4 regions of the Metabacillus sp. RB-C-LZQ-3-1 genome follow, and region 4 is predicted to be linked to each of the others. Evidence: riboswitches for the same ligand, from Rfam matches in the RefSeq annotation. Region 4 holds a riboswitch; each other region holds the start of a gene.
What was found. A riboswitch is a leader RNA that binds a small molecule or an ion and turns the genes downstream of it on or off. The one in region 4 is predicted to bind S-adenosylmethionine.

Region 1: it holds a riboswitch for S-adenosylmethionine, as region 4 does, so the genes downstream of both, AC4GZ8_RS24190 (methionine biosynthesis PLP-dependent protein) here and mtnW (2,3-diketo-5-methylthiopentyl-1-phosphate enolase) in region 4, are expected to answer to the same signal.
Region 2: it holds a riboswitch for S-adenosylmethionine, as region 4 does, so the genes downstream of both, AC4GZ8_RS24600 (methionine ABC transporter ATP-binding protein) here and mtnW (2,3-diketo-5-methylthiopentyl-1-phosphate enolase) in region 4, are expected to answer to the same signal.
Region 3: it holds a riboswitch for S-adenosylmethionine, as region 4 does, so the genes downstream of both, AC4GZ8_RS16385 (sugar ABC transporter substrate-binding protein) here and mtnW (2,3-diketo-5-methylthiopentyl-1-phosphate enolase) in region 4, are expected to answer to the same signal.

The regions. Positions count from the first base shown of each region.
Region 1 covers NZ_JBZFLI010000027.1:15,303-23,509, forward strand. Annotated here, with positions in the region: tRNA gene AC4GZ8_RS24175 (tRNA-Val) at 55-126, opposite strand; gene AC4GZ8_RS24180 (TAXI family TRAP transporter solute-binding subunit) at 333-1,343, opposite strand; gene metC (cystathionine beta-lyase) at 1,621-2,808, opposite strand; gene AC4GZ8_RS24190 (methionine biosynthesis PLP-dependent protein) at 2,795-3,919, opposite strand; SAM riboswitch class I at 4,274-4,411, opposite strand; gene AC4GZ8_RS24195 (YbyB family protein) at 4,580-4,858, opposite strand; gene AC4GZ8_RS24200 (alpha/beta hydrolase) at 5,041-5,766, shown strand; gene AC4GZ8_RS24205 (YjcG family protein) at 5,851-6,369, shown strand; gene AC4GZ8_RS24210 (GNAT family N-acetyltransferase) at 6,370-6,822, shown strand; gene AC4GZ8_RS24215 (DUF3231 family protein) at 6,974-7,987, opposite strand; gene AC4GZ8_RS24220 (YetF domain-containing protein) at 8,142-8,207, shown strand, end outside.
Region 2 covers NZ_JBZFLI010000029.1:333-8,539, reverse strand. Annotated here, with positions in the region: gene AC4GZ8_RS24640 (acyl-CoA dehydrogenase FadE) at 1-1,331, shown strand, start outside; gene AC4GZ8_RS24635 (arsenate reductase family protein) at 1,508-1,867, shown strand; gene gcvH (glycine cleavage system protein GcvH) at 1,995-2,378, shown strand; gene AC4GZ8_RS24625 (YusG family protein) at 2,437-2,673, shown strand; gene AC4GZ8_RS24620 (toprim domain-containing protein) at 2,859-3,206, shown strand; gene AC4GZ8_RS24615 (thioredoxin family protein) at 3,230-3,535, shown strand; gene AC4GZ8_RS24610 (SCP2 sterol-binding domain-containing protein) at 3,666-3,983, shown strand; gene AC4GZ8_RS24605 (O-acetylhomoserine aminocarboxypropyltransferase/cysteine synthase family protein) at 4,122-5,435, shown strand; SAM riboswitch class I at 5,643-5,748, shown strand; gene AC4GZ8_RS24600 (methionine ABC transporter ATP-binding protein) at 5,946-6,971, shown strand; gene AC4GZ8_RS24595 (methionine ABC transporter permease) at 6,964-7,632, shown strand; gene AC4GZ8_RS24590 (MetQ/NlpA family ABC transporter substrate-binding protein) at 7,645-8,207, shown strand, end outside.
Region 3 covers NZ_JBZFLI010000010.1:97,681-105,887, reverse strand. Annotated here, with positions in the region: gene AC4GZ8_RS16400 (LytTR family transcriptional regulator DNA-binding domain-containing protein) at 1-669, opposite strand, end outside; gene AC4GZ8_RS16395 (ABC transporter permease) at 841-1,839, opposite strand; gene AC4GZ8_RS16390 (sugar ABC transporter ATP-binding protein) at 1,841-3,346, opposite strand; gene AC4GZ8_RS16385 (sugar ABC transporter substrate-binding protein) at 3,484-4,611, opposite strand; SAM riboswitch class I at 4,746-4,857, opposite strand; gene AC4GZ8_RS16380 (hypothetical protein) at 5,021-5,146, opposite strand; gene AC4GZ8_RS16375 (glutamine--tRNA ligase/YqeY domain fusion protein) at 5,746-7,425, shown strand; gene AC4GZ8_RS16370 (sensor histidine kinase) at 7,856-8,207, opposite strand, start outside.
Region 4 covers NZ_JBZFLI010000006.1:167,501-175,707, reverse strand. Annotated here, with positions in the region: gene AC4GZ8_RS11905 (divergent polysaccharide deacetylase family protein) at 1-130, shown strand, start outside; partial or broken gene cbpA (cyclic di-AMP binding protein CbpA) at 189-826, opposite strand; gene abc-f (ribosomal protection-like ABC-F family protein) at 1,215-2,918, shown strand; gene AC4GZ8_RS11890 (1,2-dihydroxy-3-keto-5-methylthiopentene dioxygenase) at 3,087-3,629, opposite strand; gene AC4GZ8_RS11885 (methylthioribulose 1-phosphate dehydratase) at 3,671-4,291, opposite strand; gene AC4GZ8_RS11880 (2-hydroxy-3-keto-5-methylthiopentenyl-1-phosphate phosphatase) at 4,288-4,950, opposite strand; gene mtnW (2,3-diketo-5-methylthiopentyl-1-phosphate enolase) at 4,947-6,188, opposite strand; SAM riboswitch class I at 6,424-6,531, opposite strand; gene AC4GZ8_RS11870 (pyridoxal phosphate-dependent aminotransferase) at 6,623-7,798, opposite strand; gene AC4GZ8_RS11865 (carbon-nitrogen family hydrolase) at 7,762-8,207, shown strand, end outside.

The DNA.
Region 1 (8,207 bases), on a different contig from region 4:
ATAAAATAAGCTCCAAACCCTTATCTAGCAAGGGTTTGGAGCTTTTCAATTCGATGATCCGAGAGGGATTCGAACCCCCGACCCCTACCCTGTCAAGGTAGTGTTCTCCCACTGAACTATCGGATCAATATTTGATTTTATGTAACACTTAAAGCTACATATTCTATTATATTCAGTTAATCACTTTAAGTCAATACCTCTTCTCTATCACTGTTCGACTTATTTCCCAGAAAATATTTGAATCATGTCAAAATGGGAGTGGCGATATGACAAACCTCTTCCATTTTGACACGATTCTCATCATTCCTTTTCAAATTTAAACCTTTTTGCTTCTATTGAATGCCTTTTTCTTCAAAATACTTAGCTGCACCTGGATGTAGTTCCAGGTTTCCTAGTCCTTCAAGAGCTGTTTCAGGTGTGATAAATTCGCCCTTAGCATGTGTGATTTTATCTGTGTTTTCGAATAAGGATTTTGTCATCTCATAAACTAGTTCCTCATCTAAGTCGTCAGTAACTACTAACATCGCTTTTACTGCTACTGTATTTACATCTGCTTCAATATTATATGTTCCTGCCGCAACGGTATCTTTCGCATAGTATGGATACTGATCAATTAACGCTTGGATTTTGTCATCCTCTAGCGGGACAATTACGATATCATTTTGAGCTGATAATGCTTCTACTGCTCCTGTTGGAGTTCCAGCTGTAATAAATGCTGCATCAATTGTGCCTGCTTGAATACCATCAGTTGATTCATCAAATGATAGATTTTGCGGTTTGATATCTTTATCTGTTAAACCGTGAACCTCTAATACTTGCATCGCATTAATATAAGCTCCGGATCCAGGTGCTCCTACTGAAACAGCTTTGCCCTTTAAGTCTTCAACTGATGTAATGCCGCTATCTTTCGTTGTGACAAGCTGAACTGTTTCCGGATACAAAGATCCGATTGCCTGAATATTGTCAATGGCGTTTCCTTCAAACATTTCTAGTCCATCAATTGCGTATGCCGCAATATCTGTTTGTGAAAAGGCGATTTCTGCTTCACCCGCCCTTAAGGTTTCCATGTTCTCAGCTGATGCACCTGATGTTTGTGGTGTAATGTTGGCATTTGTGTTGTCTGTGATGATTTTCCCAATTTGGCCCCCGAGAGGATAGTACGTTCCACCTGTACCTCCTGTTAGTAGGCTTAAATCTTGCTTTTCACCTGAATTGCTTTCGGTTTCTGTCGTGCCTTCTTCCCCATTTGCATTCCCAGAATCAGTTCCGCTGCTACAAGCAGCAAGGACCATCATGAACGAAAGGACGAAGATAAACAACAAGCTATGGCGCGTTTTTTTCATCTCTGTTCCCCCTTTTATAAAATTGAGTTAAAGCGCAAGCTCTCTTTTATATATGATGGAATGATGCTGTACATGCATATGAATCTCAATCCTTTTTCCTATTTATCCCACTTTGAAGGAAAGCTAGCTCTCTAATATTTCGATGTAGTATCTTATTCCTAATACAAGAACTCTATAGTTTGTAACGAATATCAAGCTTATTATTTGGTAAACCTCCTCCCTCTTTAATTATATAAATACAAAATAGAACTGACCCTAAAAGAGTCAGCTCTATCCTTTAAACATTCACATTTTCACTTTTCTTTACAGCCGGAACCTTCTCCAGAGCTGCATCGAAATCCTTAATCAAATCTTCAACTTTTTCTAATCCTACACTTAACCTCAGCAACCCATCAGAAATACCTCGTTTTTCCCGTTCTGCTGGCGGCATTGCTGCATGTGACATTTTCGCTGGATACGAAAGGATCGATTCAACCGCACCTAAGCTTACCGCAAAAACTGGGAGCTGAACATTCTCAACTAAAGTCCTTACAGCATCCCCATCTGCTAATTTAAATGATAACACTGCTCCTGGCCCGTCTGCTTGATATCGCTGTGTATCATGCCCTGGATGGAAGCTTAATCCAGGGTAGTACACCTCTTCTACTTTTGGATGCTCTGATAAAAACTCGGCGATCTTCAACGCTGATGCTTGTGATTGCTGCAGGCGAACATGTAGTGTTTTTAAGCCTCTAAGGACTAACCACGCATCCTGTACGCCAAGTACTGCTCCAAATGCATTTTGCAACTTATATAAACGATCTCCCAATTCCGGGTCCTTAACTACAGCAAGACCTGCTAGGACATCACTATGACCTGCCAGAAATTTCGTTGCACTGTGAAGCACAACATCTACACCTAGCTCCAATGGTCTTTGAAGCTCTGGTGTTAAAAACGTGTTATCCAAAAAGGTTAAGCAATCATTTGCTTTTGCTAAATTCACGATGCCTTGAATATCTGTTACCTTTAGCAATGGATTTGAAGGTGTTTCCATATAGATGACCTTCGTGTTTGGTCTGATCTCAGATGCAACCTGATGAAGATCTGTCATATCTACAAACGTATGCTCAATACCAAAACGAGTTAAAACATCTGTAATAATACGAAATGTTCCCCCATACACATCCTCTGTCACCAATACGTGATCACCTTGTGATAATAATAAGAATGCGGTAGAAATAGCAGCCATTCCTGAAGAAAACGCTAAGCCTCTTGATCCGCCTTCAAGCTCTGCAATAGCTTGCTCTAATGCTTCCCGCGTTGGGTTTCCTGACCGTGCATAATCATACTTTCCAAATTCATCAATATTAAATTGATGAAAGGTTGAGGAATGGTGGATGGGCACACTTACCGATCCTGTGCTGCGATCCACTTTCGATTCATTATGAAGTAATTTTGTTTGAAATGACCAATCATGATTGCTCAACTGTTACCGCTCCCTTCATTGCCTTAAATGCTTGTGTTAAGTCCTCAATAATATCCTCAGCATGCTCAACACCTACTGAAAAACGCAACAATCTGTTACAGACACCATTTGCAATTCGAATGTCCTCCGGGATATCCATGTGAGTTTGAGTAGCTGGATACGTAATGAAGCTTTCAATACCACCTAAGCTTTCTGCAAACGTAATAGTTTTCAAGTTTTTCAGGAAAGGATTTACCCATGTTTCATCTTGTAAACGGAATGAAAGCATGCCGCCTTTTCCCGGATACAAAACATCTAGGACATCTGGATGCTCCTCTAAAAACTGTGCAACCTGCCCGGCATTTTGTTGATGCTGTCTCATACGAAGGGATAATGTTTTCATTCCTCTCATTAATAACCATGAATCAAATGGTGATAAAACCGCTCCGATTGCATTTTGATGCTGGAAGAACTCTTCACTTAATTCTTGACCTTTTGTCACAACTAAGCCAGCAAGAACGTCGTTATGTCCGCCTAAATATTTTGTTGCACTATGAATGACAATATCCGCTCCATCTAAAATAGGTGTTTGAAGCACTGGAGTGTAGAATGTATTATCAACAATGACTAAAATTTCATGTTTTTTGGCAATAGCTACTAATTCCTTAATATCTGCTTCCTGCATTAATGGATTTGTTGGTGTTTCAATGAATAGAGCTTTTGTCTTATCATTAATCCGTTTTTCCGTTTCTGCAGGATTTGTGAAATCATCATACTGGAAAGATAATCCGTACTTTCTCCACTCTCTTTCAAACAAACGGTATGTTCCCCCATATAAATCAGAGGATACGATTAATTCGTCGCCACTTTGGAATAAAGCCATGATCGTTTGAATTGCTGCCATACCTGAACTAAAAGCAAATCCTCGATCTCCATGCTCTAAATCAGCAATCGCTTGCTCTACAAGTAATCGAGTCGGATTTCCTGTACGTATATAGTCAAACCCTGTCGATTCTCCAATCCCAGCATGGCGATAAGCTGTTGAAAAATAAACTGGTGGATTAACAGTACCTGTTACTTTTTCACTTCGATTTCCAATTTGCGCTAATTTCGTTTCGATTCGTTTGCTCATGTTTGTGTCACTCCTAAAGTTTGAATTATTGATTATGGACATGAGAGAAAGCGTTCTGAGGCAAAATAAAAAGTCTTCCTCGTTAAGAAGAAGACTTTGCTGTTATTTAAAGTTCGCTTCTTCTTATCTCTCAAGCATAAAGCTGGTGTGGCTTGCTGGATTTAGCACCTTGGCACTCGTGGAAGATCTTAAATAGGAATTTGTTAACTTAATATTTACTTATTCACTAGAAGCTACATAAATTGTATATGGGCTTTTTAAAAGCACTCAAGTGCTTGCGGCTTGCGATGCAAGCCAGCGACAGATGATGGAAAATGCTTCGAACAAACAAAACCGCTTTGTTCGCTTCATTTTCCATCATCTGTCGGTGCTTTTAAAAACCAACTTTAGGTATCTTCTATGAAAGAAAATATCAATTACCTGATCTTCATTCGTTTTGAACCGGTTGCTGAGGCTTCATAGGGCCAGTCCCTCTGCCTCTCTTGATAAGAAATATATGAAATTTTTAGGTTTACTTTTTTTTACTACTTTACATGATTCAAGTATAGAATGCAATATAATTATTGTAATAGTTTGACTTGTTTAATCAATTTTAATTGTAAAATAAGTATAACTTTAATTGATACACGAAAAAAAACCGACATATTGTCGGCTTTTTCTCTACTTCGTTTTCTCATCAAAATAATTCACAGAATACATAGAACCTTCCGCAACCATTGTATTATCTTCTATATCATATGGATCTGGATGGCCAGCTTTTTCTACGACCGCTTTTTTTCTAGACAAAAGTATTTTCGCTTTATTTTTTATTCGTTGTATTCCATAGTTCATCTTTTCTTTTCTCTTTTTATCCTTCAATAAATATGAAGTAACACCTATTGTTGATAGTGCAACACCGGATAAAACCACTTTCCTTTTTAAAAAGGTTTGTTTGTTCATTTGTGATTCTCCTCCCACTTTTTATTTAATAGGTTTACTAGATACATTCCCTTGTCCCAATTTTTTAAACCTTTTTCCCCCTGCTTCTACATGCATTTTTAAGGATGAATCCCTGTCATCGTGTTAAAATAGTAAGGGGTTTCAAACAAATATGTTAAAGAGTATCATCAAGGAGGAGAATTATGAGTAAACAAACAGGTATCATAAAGGAACGTTCCTTTTATTCAGCTTCGCTAGAGGAAGAAATGACATTACTTATTTATCTTCCTGAAAACTTTTCTCCTTTGTACAAGTATAGTTTATTAATCGCACAAGACGGCCAAGATTATTTTAAGTTGGGCCGTGTTGGCAGACAAATTGAAGCACTCATGAAAGAAGAAGAAATTGAGGATGTTATTGTTGTTGGAATACCATACAACAATGTAGATGATCGAAGAGATAAATATCATCCAAATGGTGTAAAGGTTAAACAATACATACGGTTTCTCGCCCATGAGTTAGTTCCATATCTGGATCAAGAATTTCCAACCTACCAAATCGGCTATGGCCGTGCTCTTATCGGCGATTCTTTAGGAGCAACAGTATCGTTGCTTACAGGGTTAACATATCCAAATATCTTTGGTAAGCTTGTTTTGCAATCACCGTATGTAAATGATGACGTAATTGACATCGCAGAAAATTTCACTTCAACTACACGCCCTATTATCTATCATCAAATAGGTAAAAAAGAAACAGCCGTAAAAACGACTGATGGAGAGATCGTTGATTTTGTCACACCTAACCGCAAGCTTGCAAAGGTAATAGAGAAGAAAGGATTCTCTTATACATATGAAGAATTTGATGGCGATCATACGTGGAAGTATTGGCAGCCTTCATTGACGCCCATTTTCAAACACATATTTGAGTAATTTCAGGAAGAACGCTACGTACATATGTTTATTTTTAAAAATTTGTTATACTAACATTAAAATGATTCGTTTGGAGGGAATGACATGAAATACGGAATTGCCCTTTTTCCATCAAAAAAGCTACAAGACTTAGCTAATTCCTATCGCAAAAGATATGACACTCACTATGCATTAGTACCGCCGCATTTAACATTAAAAACACCATTTGAGGCAGAAGACAATGAAATAGAAGTCGTTGCCAAAGAGTTACGCGAGATTGCAGAAGCAACAAAACCATTGCACATATCGATTAAAAAGGTAAGCTCATTTTCACCAGTGAATAATGTTATTTATTTTAAGGTGGAACCAACTGACGAGCTAAAATCCCTTCATGAAAAATTACATACAGGATCACTGGCTGGTCAACCAGAATATGCATTTGTACCACATATTACAATCGGACAAAACTTATCAGATGATGAGCATTCTGATGTTCTAGGCAGTCTCAAAATGCTTGATATTCATCATGAAGAAGTTATTGATCGTTTTCACCTATTATATCAATTAGAAAACGGCTCCTGGACTGTCCATGAAACATTTTTATTAGGAAAGGAAAACGAATAATTGAACATACAACACGTGACAACAAAAGAACAACTAGAAGATGCATTTTTTGTTAGAAATACTGTTTTTGTAGATGAACAGCAAGTACCTGCAGAAGAAGAAATCGATCAATTTGAGAATGAAGCTGAACATGTTGTTTTATATGATGACAGACAGAACCCTGTTGGTGCCGGACGCGTTCGTATCGTCGATGGCATTGGAAAGCTTGAAAGAATTTGTGTTCTATCAACAAGCCGTAAAAATGGTGCAGGTCGAATAATTGTTGAAAAACTAGAGGAACTTGCAACTCAACAAGGTGTTAGCAGGCTAAAGCTAAATGCACAAACACACGCGATTCCCTTCTATGAAAAATTAGGCTATGAGGTTGTGTCAGACGAATTTATGGATGCAGGTATCCCACATGTTACGATGATTAAGGAAAGCGCAAGCGCCTTAAACAGCCTCGGGCAATAAGACGATTTAGAATAGAAGGCGTTCTTTGCCTTCAATTCTAAATTGGCTTATGACCTCGAGGGGCTAGGCGCTGGAGCTGGATGTCGAAGTGTTATCCATAATTCAAGAAATTTATAATTTACAATGTAGAAAAAAGCTAACCTATCTATGGTTAGCTTTTCTTCGTTACAAGTTTTTTTCGATCCTTTAATCCCGGCGGCTGCTCAAGCCAATTATGTTTAATCATGATATCCGCCCCGCTTTTTGCATATTCAGCAATTTCTATCGATAACCGCTCATAATCAACCGCTAAATCTGCTCGTTGGCTTGCCCCGGCTGCCGCAGAATAGTTTCCTATACCCGCAGCACTAAGTAACGATATTTGAAACATCATAAATTTATCTGAGTATGTTTGTGATGTTGACTCAGTTACACAAACGTCAGGAGAACCAGGAGCGATTATATCACTTTCTGATAATTTGTCTGTAAAGATCTTTACATGTTTTTTTGAAATTTCGCTTCCTTTTAACATATATTGTTGGATTTCCTTGTTTTGAGATGTCTGTCCAAAGCTCAGACATAATTTATTGCCAATTGAATTGGTTTGAATATTCATATAAAGATGAGAAATTTCAACAGCATTTAATGGTCTTTTTTCCGAAAAAGGATTTAATCCCCGAAGATATTTTTTTGAATCCACAAAATCATTGTCCTCAGGTACTTCTATGTATGGTGCTTGCACAAAAAAGCCTTTAGACATTGCCATTTCTAAGGTAGAATTATATAAATTTGCCGCTCCTTGCAAACATTTTGTAAAGAAAAGTCTAATATCTTCTCGGAAACACATGGCTAAAAATCCTGAATATCCAAGCATAGCGACCTTTGACATGTGATTTACATAAATTAATGTAAAGGTGTCAGAGTATAATTTAGGTGCATTTGTATAAACATCTTCATCCGAAAATCCTATTGGTTTCGCAAAACCTTGCTGCTGAAAAAATTCAACTAAAAAATTGATGTTATTTTGGGCCATTTGATAGGATTGCTGGACTTCTGCTTTTATTTCTTGATCGTCCAGGTTTGAGAGCATATGTGTTAACATGGACTTCACCATACTCTCGTTCAAATAGGTCGTCCAAAGAGCTGTGATCTCAGTTGAGGTCAGTGTATTATAGCCTGCCGACACTTATATCCCCCCTTCATTAGATGAAGATTTTTTAATTATTCTTTACTAACTTTCCTTTTTTATTACATTAATCTCTCTCCTAATTCTCATTGTATAAAAAACATGATGTCGCTAAAGATACTATATATGGACTTGTGTGACGGAGGGATTGGACATGCATTTTGGACAAATAACAATTGAACTGTGCTTTGGGTTTATTGCTCTTTTTGCCATCACAAGA
Region 2 (8,207 bases), on a different contig from region 4:
AGCCAAGTTCAGGATCTGATGCGTTAGGAGCAAAAACAACGGCAAAATTGAATGCAGAGGGCACACACTATGTTCTAAATGGTGAAAAGCAATGGATTACAAACTCTGGTTTTGCTGATGTCATTATTGTTTATGCTAAAGTTGACGGTGAACAATTCTCAGCCTTTATTGTTGAAAGGGACTTCCCAGGTGTGTCCACTGGTCCTGAAGAAAAGAAAATGGGGATAAAAGGCTCATCTACAAGAACAGTTATATTAGAAGATGCTCTAGTCCCAAAAGAAAACTTACTAGGTGAATTAGGGAAAGGGCATGTGATTGCTTTTAACATTTTAAACATTGGTCGTTACAAACTTGCAGTTGGAACAATTGGCGGTTCAAAAAGAATGATCGATGTTGCTGTTCAATACGCAAATCAACGTCAACAATTCAAAACGCCGATCTCAAGCTTCTCCCTTATTCAAGAGAAACTTGCCAACATGGCTGTAAAAACATATGCAATGGAAAGCTCAGTATATCGCACAGTTGGTCTATTTGAAGATCGGATGAGCCGCCTGACAGATGAAGAGATTAATGATGGGAAGGAGGTAGCCAAATCCATTGCTGAATATGCAATCGAGTGCTCATTGAATAAAGTATTTGGTTCAGAAACACTTGATTATGTTGTCGATGAAGCTGTGCAGATCCATGGCGGGTACGGTTTTATGGCGGAATATGAAGTAGAACGTGTTTACCGCGACTCACGTATAAATCGTATTTTTGAAGGAACAAATGAAATTAATCGCCTTTTAGTACCAGGAACATATTTGAGAAAGGCATTAAAAGGGGTGTTGCCTTTATTCCAAAAGGCGCAAAGCCTGCAAGAAGAGTTAATGATGCTTATGCCTGAGGATGTTGGAGATGGAACGCTTGAGCAAGAGAAATACCTGTTAAAAAATGCAAAGAAAATAGGTATTCTTATTGCAGGTCTGGCTGCCCAAAAGTACGGAAAAGAACTCCAGAAGCAACAGGAAGTATTAGTAAATATTGCAGATATTGTGAGCAATATATATGCAATGGAATCAGCCATTCTTCGAACAGAAAAGGCAATCGCCAAAACAGGCGAGGAAAAGAATAAGCAAAAGCTTCTTTACACACAAGTCTATTGTCAGGAAGCCTTCAATGAAATTGAGGCACATGCAAAAGAATCGTTAATTGCAGTGGAATCAGGTGATTCCCTGCGAATGATGTTATCGGCATTACGAAAATTCACAAGGCATACACCAATTAACGTGATCGGGAAGAAAAGAGAGATCGCAGCAGCTATTATTGATAAAAATGCATATTTAGCATAAGAAAAAGGAGACAATCAAACATTGATTGTCTCCTTGTCGCGATATTAGCAATATTTTATCAAAATGAGGATATCCCTCATTATGCCTTCATGATGATTTATGATAAGATAAAGAAAAAATATTCCTTCTATAAATGGAATAAGAGTTTATCTAGATGGTACATGGAGGTGATACGAATGGCGTTAGATTTTTATTGGTATCCTAAATGCGGTACTTGTCGAAAAGCGAAAAAATGGTTAGAAGAACATAACATTGAATTTAATGAAATACATATTGTGGAAAACCCGCCAACCAAAGAGGGGTTAGCAAGTATTTATAAAAAAAGTCAGTTAGAATTAAAAAAATTCTTTAATACAAGTGGGCAAAAATACAGAGAGCTTGGTCTTAAAGATAAATTAGCGACAATGTCAGAAGATGAAATGCTTGAGCTATTATCATCTAATGGGATGTTAATAAAACGACCTCTAACTGTTGGAGATCAAAAAGTAACAGTAGGTTTTAAGGAAGAGCAATTTGGTGAAACTTGGGGAAAATAACAGATATCTCTTGCAACAGTGACAAAAAACTGCTAAAACAGTAATAATTCATCACGTTAGAAAATAAAGGGAATTTAACCTATTCTAAGACATGAAAAAATGTTAAGAAACCTGGAGGTATGAGAACATGAACACACCTAAAGAACTTCGTTATTCGGAAGAACACGAGTGGGTAAAAATTGAAGGGGATAAGGTTCGAATTGGAATTACTGATTTTGCCCAATCAGAACTAGGTGATATCGTTTTCGTCGAGCTGCCACAAGTTGGAGACGAAATCCAAGCGGACGAGCCTTTCGGAAGTGTTGAGTCAGTTAAAACTGTTTCAGAGCTTTATGCACCAGTAAGCGGAAGGATTGTTGAAATCAATGAGGACCTTGATGATAGCCCGGAATTTGTTAATGAATCTCCATATGAAAAAGCGTGGATGATTGTCATCGAGCCTTCAAACCTTGAAGACGTTGAAAAGTTAATGACCGCTGAGCAATATGAAGAAATGACGAATCAAGACTAATAAGCATGATGTGATAAAATATGGACACCCTATTAGTAAGATAAAGGAGGGTGTCCATATGACTTTTCAAAAACAACGATTAGATATAACTGATCGAGTTGTCGGCAAATTTGGAGATGGGCAATTAAATCTTTATCTGGAAAAAGAAAATATTGGCCAAATGGTCTCAGAGAATAATTATAACCTAAAAGCGGGTTATGAATTTAATGATAGCCGCTTTTATCAAATAGCAGATGTTCTATCTGAACCAGATCAAAAATATGTCGACTGTGACGATGAAAATGGCTGGTGTTAATGTGGAAGCAGTGGCGTACACCACTGCTTTTTTCGCACTTATAACCTAATGGCTTTCCTAAATGGTGGTTTTCTTTGAATGTTTTTTCTAAATGATAAGAAAAAACATGAAATTAAAGGGAAACAACCTCGACAAATCGAATACGTTATAGAAAAGACTTTTTACTTTAAAAATAGGTGATGGTTATGTCGTTAGTTGAGGTTGAAAAAGTAATAATTGTTGAAGGAAAATCAGATAAAAAGAAAGTATTAAATGTAATATGTGAACCAATTGAAATCATCTGTACAAATGGTACCATTAGCTTGACGAAAATGGATGAATTAATTGATGAGCTATTTCTAAAAGATGTGTATATTTTAGTTGATTCTGATGATGCTGGTGACCGGTTACGCAAACAATTCAAACGAGAATTTCCAGAGGCATCCCACCTCTATATTGACCGGGCTTACCGTGAGGTTGCAACAGCACCTGATCATCATGTTGCATCAGTTTTACTTAGTGCTAATATAGATGTAAATGCTAAATTTCTTTAGAAGGGTGCAAAAAAATTAGAGTTATGATTGAGTGGAAAGAAAAAGAGCTAATGATACCGAATAAAGGTATTAAAGTAATATACTTATTTACCCCAATGTGCGGTACTTGTCAGGTAGCTAAAAAAATGCTGACTGTTGTAGATGAGTTACTGCCAAATCTGGATATTTTTTCCTTAAATTTGAATTATTATCCAGAAGATGCGAAAGAATTAGGAATAGAAAGTGTACCATGTTTGCTTATTTTTGAAGACGGGAAAATAAGGGAAAGGGTATATGCGTTTCAGTCGGTAGGACATCTTTACGACCTTTTAAAACAATATAATAGATAAACTGACATATTTCTTGGGAAATAGTGAAATTCTCTAAGCAAGGGCAGAAACTGTCGAGTTTTATTTAAAGGATTCTTCCGATAATCAATGAAGTTAGTAAGTAACTTATTGATAGCGGGAGGATTTTTTTATGTTAATTTCTGATTTTATCACTGGCATAAATAAAGCAGAATTTATAAAACCAATCTTAATAAATAGAGTTCTAGTAGTTGAAATTAGGGCTAAACATAAGTCAAGCTATTATCTTGAACTATCTTCAAATGGGTCAAGTTTGTTAGCTGTTCCTCCAACAAAGGTAGATTTTCTTATTGAGGGAGAAGAGCAGGATTTAGAGGATATGGTACAAAATAAAATTAGCTTAAAGCAATTAATTTCACTTGGAAGTATTTCAATAAAAGGGTCATATCGTGATTTTCTAAAGATTGAAGCACTCTTTAAATTAATTTAAAAAACTTATTGATAGAAGGCTTGTCGTAATAGAGTTTAACCGATTACAATGAAATTAGTCTAAAAAAAAGAATCCTTCATCATGTGTTTACACCTACTTGTAGACAATTCAGAGCTGTACTATAGGGGAGGAACAAAGATGAGTGACAAGCAATATCGGCAAGAAACATTAACAATTCACGGTGGACTTAAAAAAGATGAAATGACAGGTGCAAGGTCTGTACCAATTTATCAATCTAACGCTTATGTTTTTGATAATACTGAACATGCGGCTAACTTATTTGGATTGAAAGAGCCTGGTTATATTTACACAAGAATACATAATCCTACTGCAACTGTTTTTGAGGAAAGAATCGCCCAGCTTGAGGGAGGAGTTGGCAGTTTAGCCGTAGCAAGTGGAATGGCAGCGATTACATTGTCGGTGTTAAATCTCGCAGGTACCGGTGATGAAATTGTATCGGCCTCAACTTTATATGGTGGAACATATAATTTATTTGCTGCAACTTTACCTAAATATGGAATTAAAACAACTTTTGTAGATCCCAAAAACCCAGAAAATTTTCGAGCTGCCATTACTCCAAGAACGAAAGCAATTTTTGCTGAGACGATCGGAAATCCAAGCTTAGATGTACTTGATATCGAAGCTGTAGCAGAGATTGCTCATGAAGCAGGGATTCCGTTAATTGTTGATAACACGTTTGCCACACCTTACCTTTGTAAGCCAATTGAACACGGAGCTGATATTGTTGTCCATTCCGCCACAAAATGGTTGTTAGGTAATGGGACAACACTAGGTGGTGTAATAGTAGATGGAGGGAAGTTTGATTGGAATAACTCTAAGTTTCCTGGATTTATAACACCAGATCCAAGCTATCATGATATAGTATATGCTGAAGCATTAGGTGCCCAAGCGTTCATCGTTAAGGCGAGAGTTCAGTTGTTGAGAGATATGGGACCTGCTATTAGTCCATATAATGCATTTCAATTTACTCTAGGTCTAGAAACTCTCCATGTTCGAATGAAAGAGCATGTATCAAACGCAAGAAAAATGGTCGAATATCTAGATAATCACCCAGCTGTTGAATGGGTTTTATATCCTGAAAACCAGAACCATCCTGGAAGAGAGTTGGCTGCAAAATATCTTCCAAAAGGCGCAGGGTCTATCATCGTTTTTGGTATTAAAGGTGGCAGAAAAGCAGGGGCTTCATTAATAAATTCAGTAGAATTGTGGTCACATGTGGCAAATGTGGGGGATGCAAAAAGTTTAATTATTCATCCGGCAAGTACAACACATCAGCAGTTAAGTGATGAGGATTTGAAAAAATCAGGAGTTACAGAAGATCTGATTCGATTATCTGTTGGAATTGAACATATTGATGATCTAATTGAGGATCTTGAACAAGCAATTGATAAAACCACAGGCATAAGAAGCTTTGAACAAGTAAATATGTGAATTTAACTAATAGGATGATAAAATTTGTGTCATCCTATTTTTTTTGCTTAGAATTTGTTTGTTTTTATAAAAAACTTGTTATAAAGCTGAATTTTTCAAATTTTATAATAACTTATTTTTAATTGACACCAATTTTCAACACATGATACAATCACACTCGTATTTAAAATTCGACCTATACTGAATGACTTAATATAATAGATGAAACTCTTATCAAGAGAGGTGGAGGGAAGTGCCCGACGAAGCCCGGCAACCATCAACATTGTTGAAATGGTGCCAATTCACGCAAAGCAGATGCTTTGAGAGATGAGAGAAAGGATTCTTTCGCGCCTTTCTGCTCATTTGGTAGAAAGGTTTTTTAATACTATCAGAATTATGAAAATATATGAATGATAGTATAAGAAAAACGATGGGATTCGCCAAGAGGACTTGGTGATAAGCAAAGTTTTTCTCATAAGTTTTTCAAATACTTAACCTAAATTTTAAGTAATTAAGAAAGAAGGTGACAAGATGATAACATTATCAAATGTTAATAAAATATATGAAACAAAATCAGGCCAAGTTAAAGCAGTTAATAATGTGAATCTAAACATTGAGAAGGGTGAAATCTTCGGAATTATCGGATATAGCGGTGCGGGTAAAAGTTCATTAATACGTTTATTAAATGGGCTGGAGAAGCCGACGAGTGGTGAAGTAAAAGTAGCTGAAAGCAGAATCGATTCGATTTCAGGTGCCAATCTTCGAAAAGCACGTTTAGAAATTAGTATGATATTTCAGCATTTTAATTTATTATGGTCAAGAACTGTCCGAGAAAATATTGCATTTCCGCTAGAAATTGCTGGTGTGAAAAAAGCTGAACGATTGAAGCGTGTAGATGAGTTAATAAAGCTTGTTGGTTTAGAGGGACGTGAAAATGCTTATCCGTCACAATTAAGTGGAGGGCAGAAGCAACGTGTAGGAATTGCAAGAGCTTTAGCAAATAACCCAAAAGTTTTATTATGTGATGAAGCTACGTCTGCTTTGGATCCTCAAACGACGGATTCTATCTTAGACTTACTAGTTGATATTAATAAGCGTCTGGGCTTAACTATAGTTCTTATTACCCACGAAATGCATGTCATCCGTAAGATTTGTCATCGAGTTGCAGTTATGGAAAATGGCGAGGTTGTGGAACAAGGTAATGTTTTAGATGTTTTCAAAAACCCACAAAAACCAATTACAAGAACCTTTGTTAAACAGATATCAGAACCTGATGAGACGAAAGAAGCAGTCGAGCACTTATTAAAGTCATATGATTCAGGAAAAATACTGCAGCTCACTTTTGTTGGTGAGGGAGCAGAAAGACCGTTAATTACTAATATTATTAGAAACTTTGAAATCGAAGTAAATATTCTTCAAGGGAAAATTTCACAAACCCAAAATGGATCATATGGGTCATTATTTTTACATGTAGATGGAGACGAAGAAGAAATCAACCGTACTGTAGCATTTATTAAAGAGCAACAAGTTGAAGTGGAGGTGCTGGCAAATGCTTGAACAGTTTCTTCCAAACGTGAAGTGGGAAAAGGTATGGGAAGCAACATATGAAACAACTTATATGACAGGTATTTCTGTTATCGCGACCTTTTTCATCGGAATTATTCTAGGGCTTCTTTTATTTTTAACATCAAAGGGTAATATATGGGGTAACAGTGTTTTTAATACGATTCTATCTGGAATCGTTAATATTTTCCGTTCAATCCCATTTATTATTTTAGTTATTTTACTTTTACCTTTCACAAAAATTGTTGTTGGTTCAATCCTTGGTGCAAATGCCGCTCTTCCAGCATTAATCATTGGGGCAGCTCCTTTCTATGCGAGAATGGTAGAACTGGCTTTAAGGGAAGTGGATAAAGGAGTCATTGAAGCAGCCAAGTCTATGGGGGCAAAAACATCTACTATTATGTGGAAGGTCCTTTTACCAGAATCCCTTCCAGCGTTAGTATCTGGTATCACTGTTACGGCTATTGCGTTGGTAGGGTATACGGCAATGGCAGGAGTTGTTGGAGCCGGCGGATTAGGTGACCTCGCTTATCGTGAAGGATTCCAACGTAATAACTTTGAAGTTACGATTGTTGCGACAATCTTTATCTTAATTATTGTATTTATTATCCAATTTATTGGAGATATATTAGTCAAGGCTATAGATAAACGTTAGGAGGAAAACACAATGAAAAAATCCTTATTATCCATTGTATTTACGATTTTTGCTGTCCTATTAGTTGCTTGTGGTGGCGGTGAAGATAATGCAACTCAAGAAACAACCGAGGGTAACACTGAACAGGAAACCAAAGTTCTAAAAGTCGGGGCTACAACAGTTCCACATGCTGAAATCTTAGAAGAAGCAAAACCATTGTTAGAAGAAAAAGGTATTGAGTTAGAGATTGAAGAGTTCTCTGATTATCCATTAATTAATCCTGCACTTGCAGAGGGTGATCTTGATGCAAACTACTTCCAGCATGTACCTTATTTAGAAAATGCAATCAAGGAAAATGGCTTTGAATTAGAAAATGTTGGAGCAATCCATATTGAACCATTCGGTATTTACTCTAAAGAATATAAAGCTCTTGAGGATCTCCCTGAAGGTGCGAAAATTATCATGAGTAATAACGTTGCTGAAATGGGACGTGTATTAGCACTACTTGAAGAAAAAGGGCTAATTAAATTAAATCCTGATATCGAAAAAATCAATGCTACAAAAGATGATATTGTAGAAAACGAAAAAAATCTTGA
Region 3 (8,207 bases), on a different contig from region 4:
CTCACCCTCAGCATCCTGCTCAGATTCTTCTGCAGTTACATCAAGCTTATAAAGTCCGGAATCATCTAAACGGTATACAATGTCGGTTACTGCCAATGCGCTTTCTAAATTTCCGGTCAAAACCACAACTGCTTTATCTTTACTGAGCAGCTGCTGGATGATGCGGATAAGAACTCTTTTTGTTTCCAGATCAGTATTTTGGTCAGGTTCTTCAAATACATACAAAGATGCCGTATTGAGCAGCATATTCCCAAAATGCACTCTTCGTTTCTCCGAAAAAGTAAGCTTGCCGATCCTCGTATTCTTTTTTTCTTCCAGCTGAACAGCATTCAAAATTTGTTCTAGCGCTGTCTTAGAATCATACAGTTTTTGATAGAATGCCAGATATTCCTTTACTGTCAGTCTTTCATATAAGCCATCATTTAAAGATAATAATCCGATATGTTGTAAGTACTTCTTTTTTGGAGCAGAAATACTTATATCATTCACTCTTATTTCTCCTGTCAAAATAGGAAGTTCTCCCAACAGCATCCCCATTAATATTTTCTGCACACTCATATTCGTATGAATGGCAACAGCATTTCCCGCACCAACTGTCAAACTGAAGGGCGGAAACACAACAGCATTACCTTCGTGTTTTTCTAAATGACTAATAGATAATATATTCATAACTTCCATCCTTACTATTTCAATTATTTCCAATTATAACGCAAATGCTTGTCTAAAATTGATTGAAAAATTCCTTTCCTGGGAAATACTCCAATAATTTGTCGATGAAGTTTGTCATATTCTCCCTTTATAGAAAAAAAGGCTGCTGATCAACTCAGCAGCCTTTTCGATTTATTTTTGTTTGTAGTAAGTTAGAGCAAGGGCAAATGCTAAAACTGTCCCTTTCACAATATCCATTGCGTAATATGGCACTGACATCATAACAAGTCCATTTTGGAGGATACCGATTAAAACAGCTCCTACAAATGTACCAAAAGCATTTGGCTTTCCTGCACCAAGCACGGAAAATCCAATAAATGCAGCAGCAACAGAATCCATCAGGTAAGGTGCTCCTGCGTTGATTTCCGCTGTCATGACTCTTGATGCTAAAACAATCCCTCCGATTGATGCAAAAAGAGCTGATAAGAGATAAGCAGCTACTTTATATTTATTAACAGGAATCCCTGATAATCTTGCTGCTTCTATATTCCCACCGATCACGTACATATAACGGCCATGCTTTGTATACGTTAAAAAGATGTGAACAGCAATGACGACAATCACCATAATGACAATAATCCAAGGTACTTGTCCAATTTTTTCAAAAATAGGACTAATGATTCCAGTTGCAAACGATCCATCAGGCATTACCATATTTTGTGATACCGTTGCACCCTTGGTATATGTTAAGGCAATCCCTTGAACAATAAACATTGTCGCTAAGGTTATTAACATATCAGGAACTTTTAATTTAACAATTATAAATGAATTCAATACCCCGACTAATAAAGAAGCAATAATTGCTGCAAAAATAGCAATAAGTGTGTTTTGTGAAAACCATACAAACATTGAAATCACAATTGCATTTGACAGTGAAGCAACAGACCCTACAGATAGATCGAATCCATTGACAGATAGGGAGATGGTAATCCCAATGGCAATAATTGTAACAATTGATATTGAACGTAAAATATTGATGATATTATTGCCTTGTATAAAAGATGGATTCGATGTTGCAAACACAATGACAAGAATAAAGATTGTCAGGATTGTTCCATATTTATATAAAAACTGAAATAGATCAAATGATCTTTTCACTTCTTTTGTTTGTACAGGATTTATTTCTGCCATCTTAGTTGCCTCCTGTTGAGTAAAATAATAGATCTTCTTCGTTCGTTCCAGCTGTATTTACTTCTTTTACGACCTTTCCGTCGTATAGAACATATAAACGATTCGTAATTCCGATTATTTCTGCTAATTCTGAAGAAGCATAAATAATCGCCTTTCCTCTTCTAGCCAACTCACTAATAAGTTCAAAAATGTCCTTTTTTGCACCTACATCTACGCCTTTTGTAGGTTCGTCAAAAATATAAACATCTGCGTCTGTAATAAGCCATTTTCCTATTGCTATTTTTTGTTGATTTCCACCTGATAAATTTTTTACATTTGTTTGTTCAGATGGTGTTTTTATTCCTAGACTTTTAATCAGTTCAACCGCTTGTTTCTTTTCTGCCTTTCGTTTAACAAAGCTAAGCGGACTTGTGAAAGCTCCTAAATTTGCAGCCGTTAAATTCGTTACAACAGACTCCTCTACAAGGATTCCTTCTTTTCGTCTTTCCTCAGGAACTAAGGCAATCCCGTGCTTAACTGCTTGATAGGGACTTGTTATTTTTAATTGTTTGCCATGCAGCTTTATTTCACCTGATTTTAGCTTCTTTTCACCAAACAGGGTTTTACATAATTCTGTTTTACCTGCACCTACTAAACCTGCGATTCCGATGATCTCACCTGTTTGTACTTGTAAGGAAACATCTTTTAGCTTTCCATCATCACAAAGATTGTTGACCTCTAGAATCGATTCGCCAATATGAAATGCTTTTTCAGGAAACTGCTCCTCTAACTCTCTGCCAAGCATGGATTCTATTACCTTATTAGGAGTTGTTTCACGAATAAGCTCATGTGTAATAATTTGTCCGTTTCTCATAATCGTAATCTCATCACAAATCTCAAAAATTTCTGGAAGGCGGTGAGAAATAAAGATAATCCCTACATTTTTCTCCTTCAGTTCCCGAACAATTCTAAATAACTCATTTGTTTCAGTATGACTTAGTGGTGCTGTTGGTTCATCCAAGATAAGGAATTTACATTTAGATGAAACAGTCCTAGCAATCAACACCATTTGCTTTTCGGCAAGTGTTAGTTCACTTACTAGTTTTTTAGATGAAACCTTTATATTCAAGCTAGTTAAAATCTCAGTTGCTTGTTGGTGTATTTGCTTCCAGCGAATCAATTGCCTCTTGCCCATTTCACTTACAGTTTTGGTAAGCATAATATTTTCCCCTACTGTTAGATAAGGGATAAGAGCTGTATCCACTTCCTGATGAACAATTTGGATACCATATGCTTGTGCATCCTTAGGGTTTTTGATAGACAGTTCTTTCTCATCTATCGAGATTTGTCCTGTGTAATGATCGTAAGCGCCTGATAAAACCTTCATTAGGGTTGATTTCCCCGCACCATTTGCTCCGATTAGTGCATGAGTTGTTCCGCTTTTCATCGTAAAGTTAACAGAATCCAGTGCTTTGACACCAGGAAATTCAATTGAAATGTCTGTCATTTTTAGTACTGACTTGCTCATTGTTATGCCTCCTTCCTATAGATCGTATATTTCGTTTTATTGGGATTATAAAATTGGAGGTTTAATAGAGGAAAAAGGAGAGAGGTGGACTTTAAAGGTTTAACCCTTACATCATCCATTCTCTCCACCTAAGGATATTACTTCTTATAATATTCTTTTAATGTTTTCATCCATTCTTCTTCAAATGCATCTGACTGACCCCAACCTTCCACAGTTTCAGCTAAATTCACCATATTAATTGGCTCATTTGATTGAAGTAAGGCGTCTTGTGAAATAAGTGAAGCTTTAAGATTATAACTATCAGGTGTTTTTTCACCTGCAAGCTTTTTCGCTAGAATTCTCAAATCAACTGCCCCGATCAGCTTCGGATCAACAGCAGCTGTGTATTTCCATGAGCTCGCTTCATTTTGCATTTCTTGAAGATCTGCATTTGAAACATCGATACCGTAAATTTTAATTTCATCTCTTCCAGCTTCTTTGATCGCACGTGCAGCACCAATTGCAAAGGCATCCCATGTTGCAAAAATAGCATCTATCTCACCTTTTGGATGCTTGTTAAGCATAGAAGCGACAGCGTTTTGAGTTTGAACAGATGTATCTGCAGATGCAATTCCAAAGCGCTCTACCTCTTTAATTTTCGGATTTTTTGCTAGAACATCTTGATAAACAGCATTTCTTCTTACCATTGGCGGGAATCCGTCAACCCAAAGGTATACGATATTCGCTTCACCATTTGTATCCTTTACTAATTGATCTAATGCTAATGTTGCAAGTGCTTCATCATCTTGAGATGTTAGTGTTACACCATTGATTTGTGATAACCCATCAATTGAATCAAACGTTACAACACTTTTCCCTGCATCAACTAATTTTTGAACCGCATTAATTGTTGCTTCGTCATCTCCATGAGAAATAATAAATCCATCATAATCCTCTTCAAGTCCTTGTGCGATAGCATCATGGAATTTCGCTGTGTCACCATTAGCAGTGAACACATCAACTTGGAAACCTAAAGCTTCCCCTTCTTCCTTCGCTCCTGCTAAAAATTGAGCTGTATGATCATCTCCACCAATTTTGCGGATCACTTTAATTTTTGCACCTTCACCATCTTTAAATCTTTCTGGTACATTATCTAGTGATACTTCAGGATTTCCTTTTGCTTTCGTAGATTCATTCGTTCCACTATTATTTGACGAACATCCTGAGATAAACACCGTTAATATCAATGTCAAAATAAAGAATGTGTTAAAAAGTTTCTTTTTCATCGTTTCATTGCTCCCCTCTTTTTTTAATGCGATTTACTTATGCCAGCACCCTATTTCTCTGTTTTTTGGGGCCTGGACAACAAAAAAACCTCTCTTAAGACAGAGAGGTTTCACCACAATAATAGGAGTCTCCTCTCTTATCTTTCAAAGCCATACAGCTTTGCAGGAATTAGCACCAATTCTATTAGAAAATAGAACGGTTGCCGGGCATCATCGGGCCAGTCCCTCTGCCACTCTTGATAAGAGATGTTTTATGCGATTAAGTAAAATAACAATACATATACTTTAATCTGGTATAGAATGAATGTCAACTATTTTTTGAATATTTATACTATCTTAATTGATTGTATATTTAGAAAAAATCACTTAAAGCTTATGTAGGCAAGCAGCTATGCCTGCCTATTAATCATTATTTTCTCTTTTGTGCTTTCATTTTGTTGTTCTCTAACTCAGCTGCATATTCTTCTTGAGATTTACCTTGTTTCTGACTTTCAGATTCAATTTTTCTGAATTTATTATCGTTTCTATTTGGCATACTCTCACCTCCCGCCAGACTGTGTTATTTTGTACTATACTAAAAGTGATATACACTAACTTTTACATTTTAATTGGCCCCTTTCCTAAATACTGTTGTTTAGGAGCTATTTCAAAAACAAAAAACTACTTGTTGATTTGAGCGGAAGGTGCGAGACTTCTGTTAGAAATGCGGAAGCGCCTTGATCAGCCCCGACAAGCATAAGATGATTTAGAATAGAAGGCGTTCTTTGCCTTCAATTCTAAATTGGCTAGACACTAGAGGGTTAGGCGCTGGCAAGATCCTGTGCTTCGGAGCAAGACAAGGGAGTAGGGACAGGTGAGACCCCACAGGCGCTAAGCGTCGAGGAGAATCACCACCAGCCCCGCGGAAAGCGAGCATCCTGTAGCGCGAATCAACCACCTCTATACTTATTACATAACAACAAAGTCTGTGACAACTAGCCAATTATTAAGAATTCTTGTATACAGATTGCTTCATGATGCAAATATATATACTATTACAAATAAATAGCCCAAGTAAATTAACCTTTTTATCATCTATTGGTATAATGAAAGATAGAGTTAATTCTTACATACAAAAGAAAGGTTTGATCTGATTTGGAACACAATTCCTCAAACTTTATTAAAAGCATTATTAAAGAGGATCTTGAGACAGGAAAACGAGACTACGTGTACACTCGATTCCCGCCGGAACCAAATGGGTACCTCCATATTGGTCATGCAAAATCCATTGTGATTAACTTTGGTCTAGCAGATGAATTTAATGGAAAAACAAATTTACGATTTGATGATACAAATCCATTAAAAGAAGATACAGAGTTCGTTGAATCCATTAAAGAAGATGTAGCTTGGCTTGGCTACGAATGGGACGGATTATTCTTTGCTTCCGATTATTTTGAAGAAATGTACAATCGTGCTGTTCTCCTTATTAAAAAGGGAAAGGCTTATGTGGATGATTTAACAGCAGACGAAATGAGAGAATATCGCGGTACCTTGACTGAGCCTGGTAAGGAAAGTCCATACCGTAATCGATCTATCGAGGAAAACCTGGACCTATTTGAGCGCATGCGCAATGGTGAATTCGGTAATGGTGAAAAAGTTCTTCGTGCAAAAATTGATATGTCATCACCAAACATTAATTTACGTGACCCTGTCATCTACCGAGTTTCACATACATCTCATCATAATACCGGAGATAAATGGTGTATCTACCCAATGTATGCTTTTGCTCATCCATTAGAGGATGCCATCGAAGGAATTACACATTCTTTATGTACAACAGAGTTCGAAGACCAACGTCCATTATACAACTGGGTCATTGAAGAATGTGAAATGGAACATAAACCACAACAAATTGAATTTGGGCGCTTAGGTATCACAAACACGGTGATGAGTAAGCGTAAATTAAAACAGCTGGTTGAAGAAAACTATGTCGATGGCTGGGATGACCCTCGTATGCCTACGATTTCCGGGCTACGTCGAAAAGGATATACTCCAAAAGCGATTCGTGAGTTTGTAAAGGAGACAGGTGTTTCAAAAGGCTTTGCTACTGTTGATGAAGCGATGCTTGAACATTTTGTACGTGAAGATTTAAAACTTCAAGCTCCTCGAACAATGGGAATCTTGAAGCCTTTAAAAGTGGTCATTACCAACTATCCGGAAGATCAAGTTGAAATGCTTGATGCAGAGATTAACCCTGAAGTTCCTGAAATGGGGACACGTCAAATTCCATTCTCACGTGAAATTTATATTGAACAAGAGGACTTCATGGAAAATCCACCTAAGAAATACTTCCGTCTGTTCCCTGGAAATGAAGTGCGTTTAAAGCATGCTTATTTCATTAAATGTGAAGACGTGATTAAAGATGAAAATGGCAATATCATTGAGATTCATTGTACCTACGACCCTGAAACAAAAAGTGGAACAGGCTTTACAGGCCGTAAAGTAAAAGGGACCATCCACTGGGTTGATGCAAAACATGCACTTCCAGCAGAATTTCGCTTATACGAGCCACTCATTCTTGATAAACAAGAGCATGAAGAAGCTGGGGATGAAGAAGAATCTTCTGAAGAAAAAACATTCCTAGATTATGTAAACGAAAACTCACTTGAAATTTTACAAGGGTTTATAGAGCCGAACATGAAAGATATTAAACCACAGGATAAATTCCAATTTTTCCGCCACGGTTACTTTAATGTTGATCCAAAGCATACAACAGAGGAAAAAGCCGTTTTTAATCGAATTGTATCGCTCAAAAGTTCATTTAAGTTAAAATAAAGTACAAAAGCGGAAGCGCCTTGATCAGACCCGACAAGCATAAGACGATTTAGAATAGAAGGCGTTCTTTGCCTTCAATTCAAATTGGCTTATGACCTCGAGGCAGTTTAGAATCGCGACGTCCTGCCGCAACAACTGCACTCGCACGTCCTTGTGCTTCGGGGCTAGGCGTTGGAGCTGGATGCCGAGCACTTATCCATAGTACAAGATTTTTATAAACTCCTAAGCAGTAAGCACAAGCGTCGATGTTGACTTATCGTAAGGAGGAGTGTGAAGTTCACTAGTTGCTGGGCGCTGGCAGCAAAAATACACGTCGTCAATCTCCATGACTGCACTTGCACGTCATGTGCTTCGGAGCTAGACACCAACACTCTGTGAAACGTTATATTTTCTTAACGTATAAAAAAAGATGACCACAAGGTCATCTTTTTTATGATAATGGCAGCTCTATGACAAAGGTTGTCCCTTCTCCAGACGTCTCATGGATCCTAATACTCCCATTATGGTTCTCAACAATTCTTTTTACAATCATTAATCCTAATCCTGTTCCATCTTCCTTTGAACTCGTGAATGGCTCAAAGATCTTTTCCCGTATATTTACTGGAATCCCAGGACCATTGTCATTTATATAAATCTGAAAATATCCATTCTTTATTTGTGAGTAAATATGTATTTCACCCTTACAACCCACTGCTTCAATACTGTTACGAATAAGATTGTGAAATACTTGCTTGATTTGTTTTTGGTCAATTGAAATCGGCGTACGATCCATATTAATGTTG
Region 4 (8,207 bases):
TGTTGGCATTGCAGGAGAAAAAACAGCTTCTGTTTTAAAACAATATGTACCAAAGGTAAAAGAAAAGGCACAGCCTGTTACATTATCTGAATTATTTATTCATCCAGAAGATGTGACAAATTTTCAATAATAGTACATCATAGGGACTGTTCTAATTTTCCCCATAACTAGACAGTCCCCTATCCGCATTAATTTGTTTTTTCGATACGATCGATAGCTGTAATTCGAAAATCCTTATCTTCTAATTTCTTCACAATTTTTTGAAGCTTTTGATCTGATAAATTATCAGAAAGATTGATGATAATTCTTCTTATGTATTTGTCACCATTATCTAAGGTTAACAAACCTTCAATATTGATATCCTTTACTGCTGTTACTAAATCCTTTATTGCACCTTTATGCTCCTTTGTTCCAACCGTTAAAAGCACTCCCCCTGTTTTCATACCGAAGGAATCTTCCAATACATCCATAATGTTTGAATGTGTAATAATACCGGAAAATTCATTTTGTTCATTAATAACGGCTAAAAAAGGTAAACGACGGATAGTTAAAAATGTTTTAAAAAAGAGTCCTCTTCAAATATATAGGCATCCCGATTTTGAATAAAAGGTTCAATAGGATCTGTTTCCTTTCCACTATTTTCTACGAAATGCTCTAATAAGTGAACTTTATAGATAAAACCAACAAATGTTTTCCCCTCATCCTTTAAAACAGGTATTGATCTATATCCTGTTTCTTTTAAATAATCGTATGCCTCTTTAACTGTCCACTGACTATCACAATATTTAACCTCTGCTTTTTTTACGTAATGATAGCGAACTTTCATTAAACTACCTCCTTGTAGTTTTCTTGATAAAAATTTATTCTAGCCCTATTTTATAGCAAAGAACATATAATAATAACAGTTTTGAGCCTTTACATAAAAAAAACTTGAAAGCTGTTGCAATTTCCCCTTTGGTAACATATAATTTATTGTAACAAAATGGAAAGGGTGAATGTTGATACAATGAAGTTCTAATCTTTTTTTCAGGCTATTATTATTCATTTATATTTTGAATCTTAATATTACCTAGAGAAATTGGATTAGTCTGCATTCTTCAACATTATACATCCTTATAATGAAATAAATGTGATCTGTTTTTGCAGATACATTGTTTTATCATGATTATGTATATTTTTTTAGAATGATCTCTCTAGGTTAGGGAGGTTTTTTTATGCTTACTGTACGAAATATTCATAAACATTATGGAGATCGACAGATTTTAAACGATGTTTCATTTGAGATAAAAAAACAAGATCGAATCGGTCTTGTAGGAATTAATGGTGCAGGGAAGTCAACTCTTGCTAACTTGATTTACGGTAAGCTGGAGCCTGATGCTGGATCGATTGTAAAAAATCCTGCACTTAGAATCGGTTATCTACAACAGTCCGTTGATTATCAAATATCCAATAACTCAAATTTATCAGGTGAATTTCTTGAGAAGACAAGTGAATTAGGACTTTCAAAATATCAATCCTGGGACAATGATCGCTTCTCACATTTAAGCGGTGGTGAAAAACTTAAAATTGCATTAGCTGAGGTTTGGTCAAATCATCCGCATATTCTTCTTCTTGATGAACCAACGAATCATCTTGATTATCAAGGGATCCATTGGTTGATAGAGCAGCTTGATTCCTTCAAAGGTGCTGTAATCGTTATATCTCATGACCGTTACTTTTTAGATCAAACTGTTCAGCAAATATTTGACCTGGAAAACGGGAAGCTCACAGCCTATGAAGGAAATTATTCTGCCTTTTATGAGAAAAAGAAAAAAAATCGGGAAGTTCAATTACACCATTATCAAAATCAACAAAAAGATATTGCAAAAGTTGAAGGGCAAATGGAGCAATTACAACAGTGGGCAGGAAAAGCCCATCGAACAATGCGGGATCAAGAAGGAATGAAAGAATTCCATGGTGTTAAAGCAAAAAAAATCGACCGAGCAATAAAATCAAAAATGAAAAGATTAAATAACGAATTAGAAAAAAACAAGGTTGAAAAACCTACTGAGGATAAAAACATCGCCTTTCAATTTAAAGGAAACGAAAAAAGAGGCAAGCGAATCATCGAGGCAAAAGACCTTACTAAGAGATTTCCGAATAGAATGCTGTTTCATCAAAGTCATTTCTTTATAAAACATGGAGAAAAAATTGGAATCTATGGACCAAATGGTTCTGGGAAAACAACATTATTAAACATGTTTAGAGGTGAAGAATCGAGAACAGCTGGTAATCTAACTATTAGCCCCTCACTTAAAATCGCAAGCTTAAGCCAAGATGTTGCTGATATGGATATCTCACAGACCGGTTTAGAAGCGTTACAACTTTCAGATCGAGATCAGATATTGAAGGCAAGGACTATCCTCGCAAATATGGGTATGAACGCAAAAACGCTAAGTCAGTGTGTTGGAACTTTAAGTCTAGGAGAACGGACGAGAATTAAATTAACAAACATGCTTTTAAATGAATACGATATGCTGATTCTTGATGAACCGACGAATCATTTAGATTTAGCAAGCCGACATCAATTGGAAAAAACTTTGAAGGATTATTCTGGTACAATCCTCGTTGTTTCCCATGATGTCTATTTCCTCCAGCATGTTTGTGATAAGCTTCTTGTATTCGAAGATCAAAAAATTAAGCGGGTAGAAATGTCTATTGAAGAGTATGAAGAAAAACGTAGAACAGCTCAAGAATCCACCTCTTCAACTACACAAGAAATGGAAGAGGAATTATTACGTGTGAACACAGAAATATCTGCCATATTGGGTGAAATTAGTTTATTAACTCCTAATTCTGAGAAATATCATGTACTTGATCAAGCTTTCAAAAGCTTAACAAAGAAAAAACGAGAATTATTAAATAAAGCGGAGATCTAATTTCTCCGCTTTTTTATCCCACTCTTTGCGGCAGTAAAATCCCATTTCAAGCTTCTGAGTTGATAAGAAGGTAGGTGGGGGATAACTGCCCGTTATAAAAGTCCGATTGGTTCAACTAACTGTCAGTGGGGATGAAGAACCCCCACTGATGGAAGTTTCCCTTTATTATTATTTCGTTAATTCTTGTTCCTCTTGATATGGATGAGCCACCCATCCTTCTGTTTCAATAAACAAGCGTACAGCCACAACTTGGCGGTCTTCCATTAATGTAAAGAAATGTGGATTGCCTTCTGGTACAGAAATAACATCGCCAGCTTCTAATTCTACATCAAAGTATCCAGTTTGATCATCACCTTTAATAATGAAAATCCCATGTCCTGCTGTAATCGCACGAACTTCATCTTCAGTATGTGTATGAACATTTTCAAACTTCTTTAAAAGCTCTTCAAGATTAGGAGTTGCATCAGATAAAGCAACGATATCCCATGTTTTATAGCCTCTTCTTTCTGCTAAATCTTCAATTTCAGCTTTGTAGGTTGTTAGAATTTCAGATTTTTCCTCATCACTAAGAACAAACTTTTCAACTAAATGTGATGGGAGCTTGCTCATATCCCAGTGTTCATAAAGTACACCTTGTTTCTCTAAGAATGATGAAACCTGCTCTTGACCTTCAATTACTTCATTTGTGTTTCTAACTTTAATGACTGCCATTATTTTCTCCTCCAATTTATATTTGATTTTTGAATTTCTATCTAGCGATATGCCTTCAATGTCATTAGTTTCAAATGATAAGAAAATAAGAATTCGCTAGCCTCTAAATATTTCTTTGCCTCCAAAGCATCTCTTCCCCATACAGTAATTCCGTGATTACGAATGAGGACTGCTCCTGCATCCGCTTTAACAAATTCACTAAAATCACTTGCTAGTGTAGGGATATGGGCATGATTGTAAATAATCGGAATTGTAAACTCAGCATCTTCATCCCACAATCCGTAGGCTTTAATAATTTCTTGACCTTTAAATGTTATCTTTCCTTGATCTCCATAAAGTTCTGAAATCACATTGTTATCAACGGTATGAACATGAAGACTGCACCCGGCATTGGTTTTATTAAAGATTTCAACATGTAAAAGAGTTTCTGCTGATGGCTTTAAATGTGTGTTATTAACAGGCAGTCCCTTTCCATTGACTAGTAAAAAGTCTTCATTTGTCTCTTTTGTTTTATCCTTTCCACTTGCCGTTACAAGAAATGAAATAGGATCATCCTCCACTTTGATCGCCAAGTTACCACTTGTCCCTGGGAACCACTCTCTCTTTGCCAGCACTCTCTTAATGTCTGCTAATTCTCCCCATCGTTGCTCTAGTAAACTCACACACTTACCTCCTCTAGATGATCAAGAATGTCCATTACATCAAAAAATGTTGTAAACGACTGATGTGGCAACTGTAACTCTTTGCATTTTTCTAATAACAGATCTCTAGCAATCACAAAATCAGCTAATTTGGCGGCCTGTAAATCTGTAATTGAATCTCCAATAACAATTTTCTTTTGATTCGTATTTGTAAGCTGTCGAATGAGTGACGGCTTACAGCATCCACATTCATTCGTGCATTGTTCGTCACAACTGTTTGGCCATTCAATCTTGATTTGCTCATTTGAGAAATTAGCCACATTACAGTAAATCTGGTCTTCATTAACCAGACCTTGAAGTAGAGGATATACAAAAAAGTCAATTCCCCCACTAACAATATAAAGCGGGATATTGTTTTCCTTTGCGTATCGCACAAAATCTTGAAAACCTGGACGAATCTCAGCATGCTGAAGGATAAACTCCACAATTTGTGTTTTTGATGAAGAGGGAAGTAATTGAAACATCTTCCCAACTCCTTCTTTAATGGAGATCTCCTGTGAGAGAACTCCATTTTTAAGAGCATCCCATTCTGGTGGTGCAAACTCTTTCATGATCGCAATAATATTATCTGTCTCGGTAATTGTTCCGTCGAAGTCACAAATAATTACTTTGTCACTCATTTGCTCACCTCTTTGGCACCCCATAAATCAATGGCAAGCTTAAGATCTTCACTCTTTTCAGCTGCTTCTTTTAGTGTGATACCGGAAAGAGTGGCATCAATAGCAGCACGGAATGCTTGTCCTCCCCCAATTGCTCCATTTGGATGACCATGAACTCCGCCACCAGCATTAATGACTGAATTCACCCCAAAATCATTTACTAATATTGGAACTAATCCTGGATGAATACCAGCAGATGGAACCGGGAATGCTTGCTTAAATCCATCTTCATTTAAGCAGTTTTCGGCAATCCCAAGTGCTACATTTCGATCTAATGCAACACTTCCATATGGTGATGGGAATAAAGAGAAATCAGCACCAGACATACGAACTAGCTTCCCTAATAACAATGAGTTTGAGAATCCGTATAAGCTTGATGCTGTTGATGCACCACTAACTGCTGGATGCGCCATTATTGGGACAGCTATCTCTGGATCTTCCACTAAGCTTTGCATCACGTCTAAACCATATGCAAATACATTAAATAGCAATACACTGGCTCCGAGCTCAGTTGCTCTTTTCGCTTTTTCTTTTAAGTCAAAGGTTTTCCCTGTTAAGTTAACCGCATATAACGCTTTATGACCTGTTTCTTCAAATACTTGCCTCAATACTTCTTTACCAACTAAAATGCGGTTTTCAAAAGGTGTTAAAGGATTATCAAAAAGAATCTCATCGTCTTTTACTAAATCTACTCCACCTAAAATCTGCTGCTTTAATTGGTCCTTTAAATACGAAATATCTCTCCCGATGACACCCTTAAAAATACTCATTAAGAGTGGTCGATCGTTGACTCCAACTAATTCACGGATACCTGCTACACCGAATTTGGGTCCCGGAAAAGTTTTTTTCATCTCATCCGAAAACTCTAAATCAAGCAGCTTTACCTCACCATCAAGAGATAATTTACCGAAAACAGTCGTTAAGATTGCTGGCAGATCGTGGCTATAATTTAAGCTTGGATAAGCAATCTTGATTTCCCCTCTTGTAACAGGCTTTCCAAGATATCGGTTTGTTTTCTCACAGCTTTCTAGTTGACTGACTTCTAATACACGACCTTTATGTGCTTTTAATTGCTCTTGTTCAAGTAAAGGGAGTTCTGTCCAAGAGCCAACTGTTAGACCTAATGCAATACCCTCAGCTTTTTTGTGTAAATCACCTTTTGCATCGTGTACAAGATATGTAGCAATAACTTCACTCACTAAATAACCCTACTTTCTCAATACATATGACATTTTCTGAATCTTTCTATTTATCATACTAATTTTAACATCATTTATTTGCTAATGCATTTGATTCCTTTAGTCAATCTTGAACATTTCGTTTCAACATCGAGCCTTCTCTCTTAATTTAAGATCATGTTTAACTAAAGCGAAAAAAAAGCCCCTTTGAATAGATCAAAGGGGCTTTTTTACGCACATAAGTAATAAGCAATCTCCCTTATCTATCAGCATATGCTGCAAGAATTAGCACCGTGCTTAACAGGATGTCAAGTCGGTTGCCGGGCTTCATAGGGCTAGTCCCTCCACCTGCTCTTGATAAGAACGAAACGTTCATTTTTTGAAATTAATAAGAATTATGACAGATCACATATAGCATGTCAAGGCTAAAAGAATAAAGTAAGATACATGGTAAATTAGAAAATGTTTAATCGTTTTATTCTTTCAACTGCTTCTTTAAGTCTTACTTCTGTTGTTAATAATCCAACCCTAACATACCCTTCACCAAATTCTCCAAACCCAACACCAGGAGCTACGACAACATGAGCATTCTCAAGCAAATAATCTGAAAAAGCCTGTGAAGATTCAAATTGACTTGGGACTGGGAGCCATGCGAAAAATGATCCGGCTGGTGCAGTTACTTTCCACCCAATTTCATGACAAGCAGATATAAGTGCATTTCGTCTAGACTCGTACATAGCATTTAGTTCCTTAACGCATGTTTGCGGGCTTAAAAGTGCATGTGCAGCTGCTTCTTGGATTGCGCTAAATACACTCACATACATATGATCCTGTAACAAATTAAGTGCCTCTATTACAGACGGATTACCGACAGCAAACCCAATTCTCCAACCTGCCATATTATAGGTTTTTGAAAATGTGTAAATTTCAATTCCGACATCTTTTGCTCCATTCGTCTCCAAGAAGCTCACCGGCCTTTTTCCGTCAAATCCAATCGCGCCATACGCGAAATCATGAACAACACAAATATCGTGTTTTTCTGCAAACTGAACAGTCTCTTCAAAAAACTCTTCGGTTGCCGTTGCCCCAGTAGGATTATTCGGATAATTAATAAACATCAATTTCGCTTTATCGATCACTTCTTTTTGCAGGCTTCCGTAATCTGGTAAAAATTGATTTTCCTCTAATAATGGCATGAGTTCCATTTTTGCACGAGCTAATTCCACTCCAGACCAATAATCAGGATAACCAGGATCTGGTACAAGCACAACATCTCCTGGATTCAACAAACATTGCGGAACTTCTACTAGACCTGCTTTTCCTCCAAAGAGAATGGCTACTTCTGACTGTGGGTCAATATTAACTCCATATTCTCTTTTATAAAATGTAGCGACCGCTTCCTTCAAAAATGATTGGCCACGAAACGGTGAATATTTATGATAGTTTGGATTTTTTACTGCTTTTTCCATTGCTTCAACAATATGTCCCGGTGTTGGCTGATCGGGATTCCCTTGACCTAAATTAATGACATCGTGACCTTGCTCAATTATGTTATTCACTTTTGCAACAAGGCTCGCAAAAAACTGCTTCGGTAATGTATTTAATAATTCCGATTGTTCAAATATTTTCATTTTCGACACCTTCTCAAAAAATTCTTGAAATTCTAGTCACAAATCATATATTGTTAGTAACAACTTGTAAAGTAAAAAATTTTAAAAATGAAGGTGTGAACCAAATGAAACCTATCATTACGTGTATTCAATTAGATATCAAATTCGGTGATCCGGACTTAAATTACCAACAAGTTGAAGAGAAGATTGCCTTAGCTGTAAACCGGGAAAAATCAACGACGATCGTTCTGCCAGAACTATGGACAACAGGATATGATCTGACACGATTAGATGAAATTTCTGATCAAAATGGTGAGAAAACAAAAATGTTTTTAAGCGGCCTTGCACAAAAATATTCTGTTCACATCGTTGGCGGTTCCATTGCTAAAAAAAATGAAGGTCACGTCACAAATACAATGTTTATTGTCGA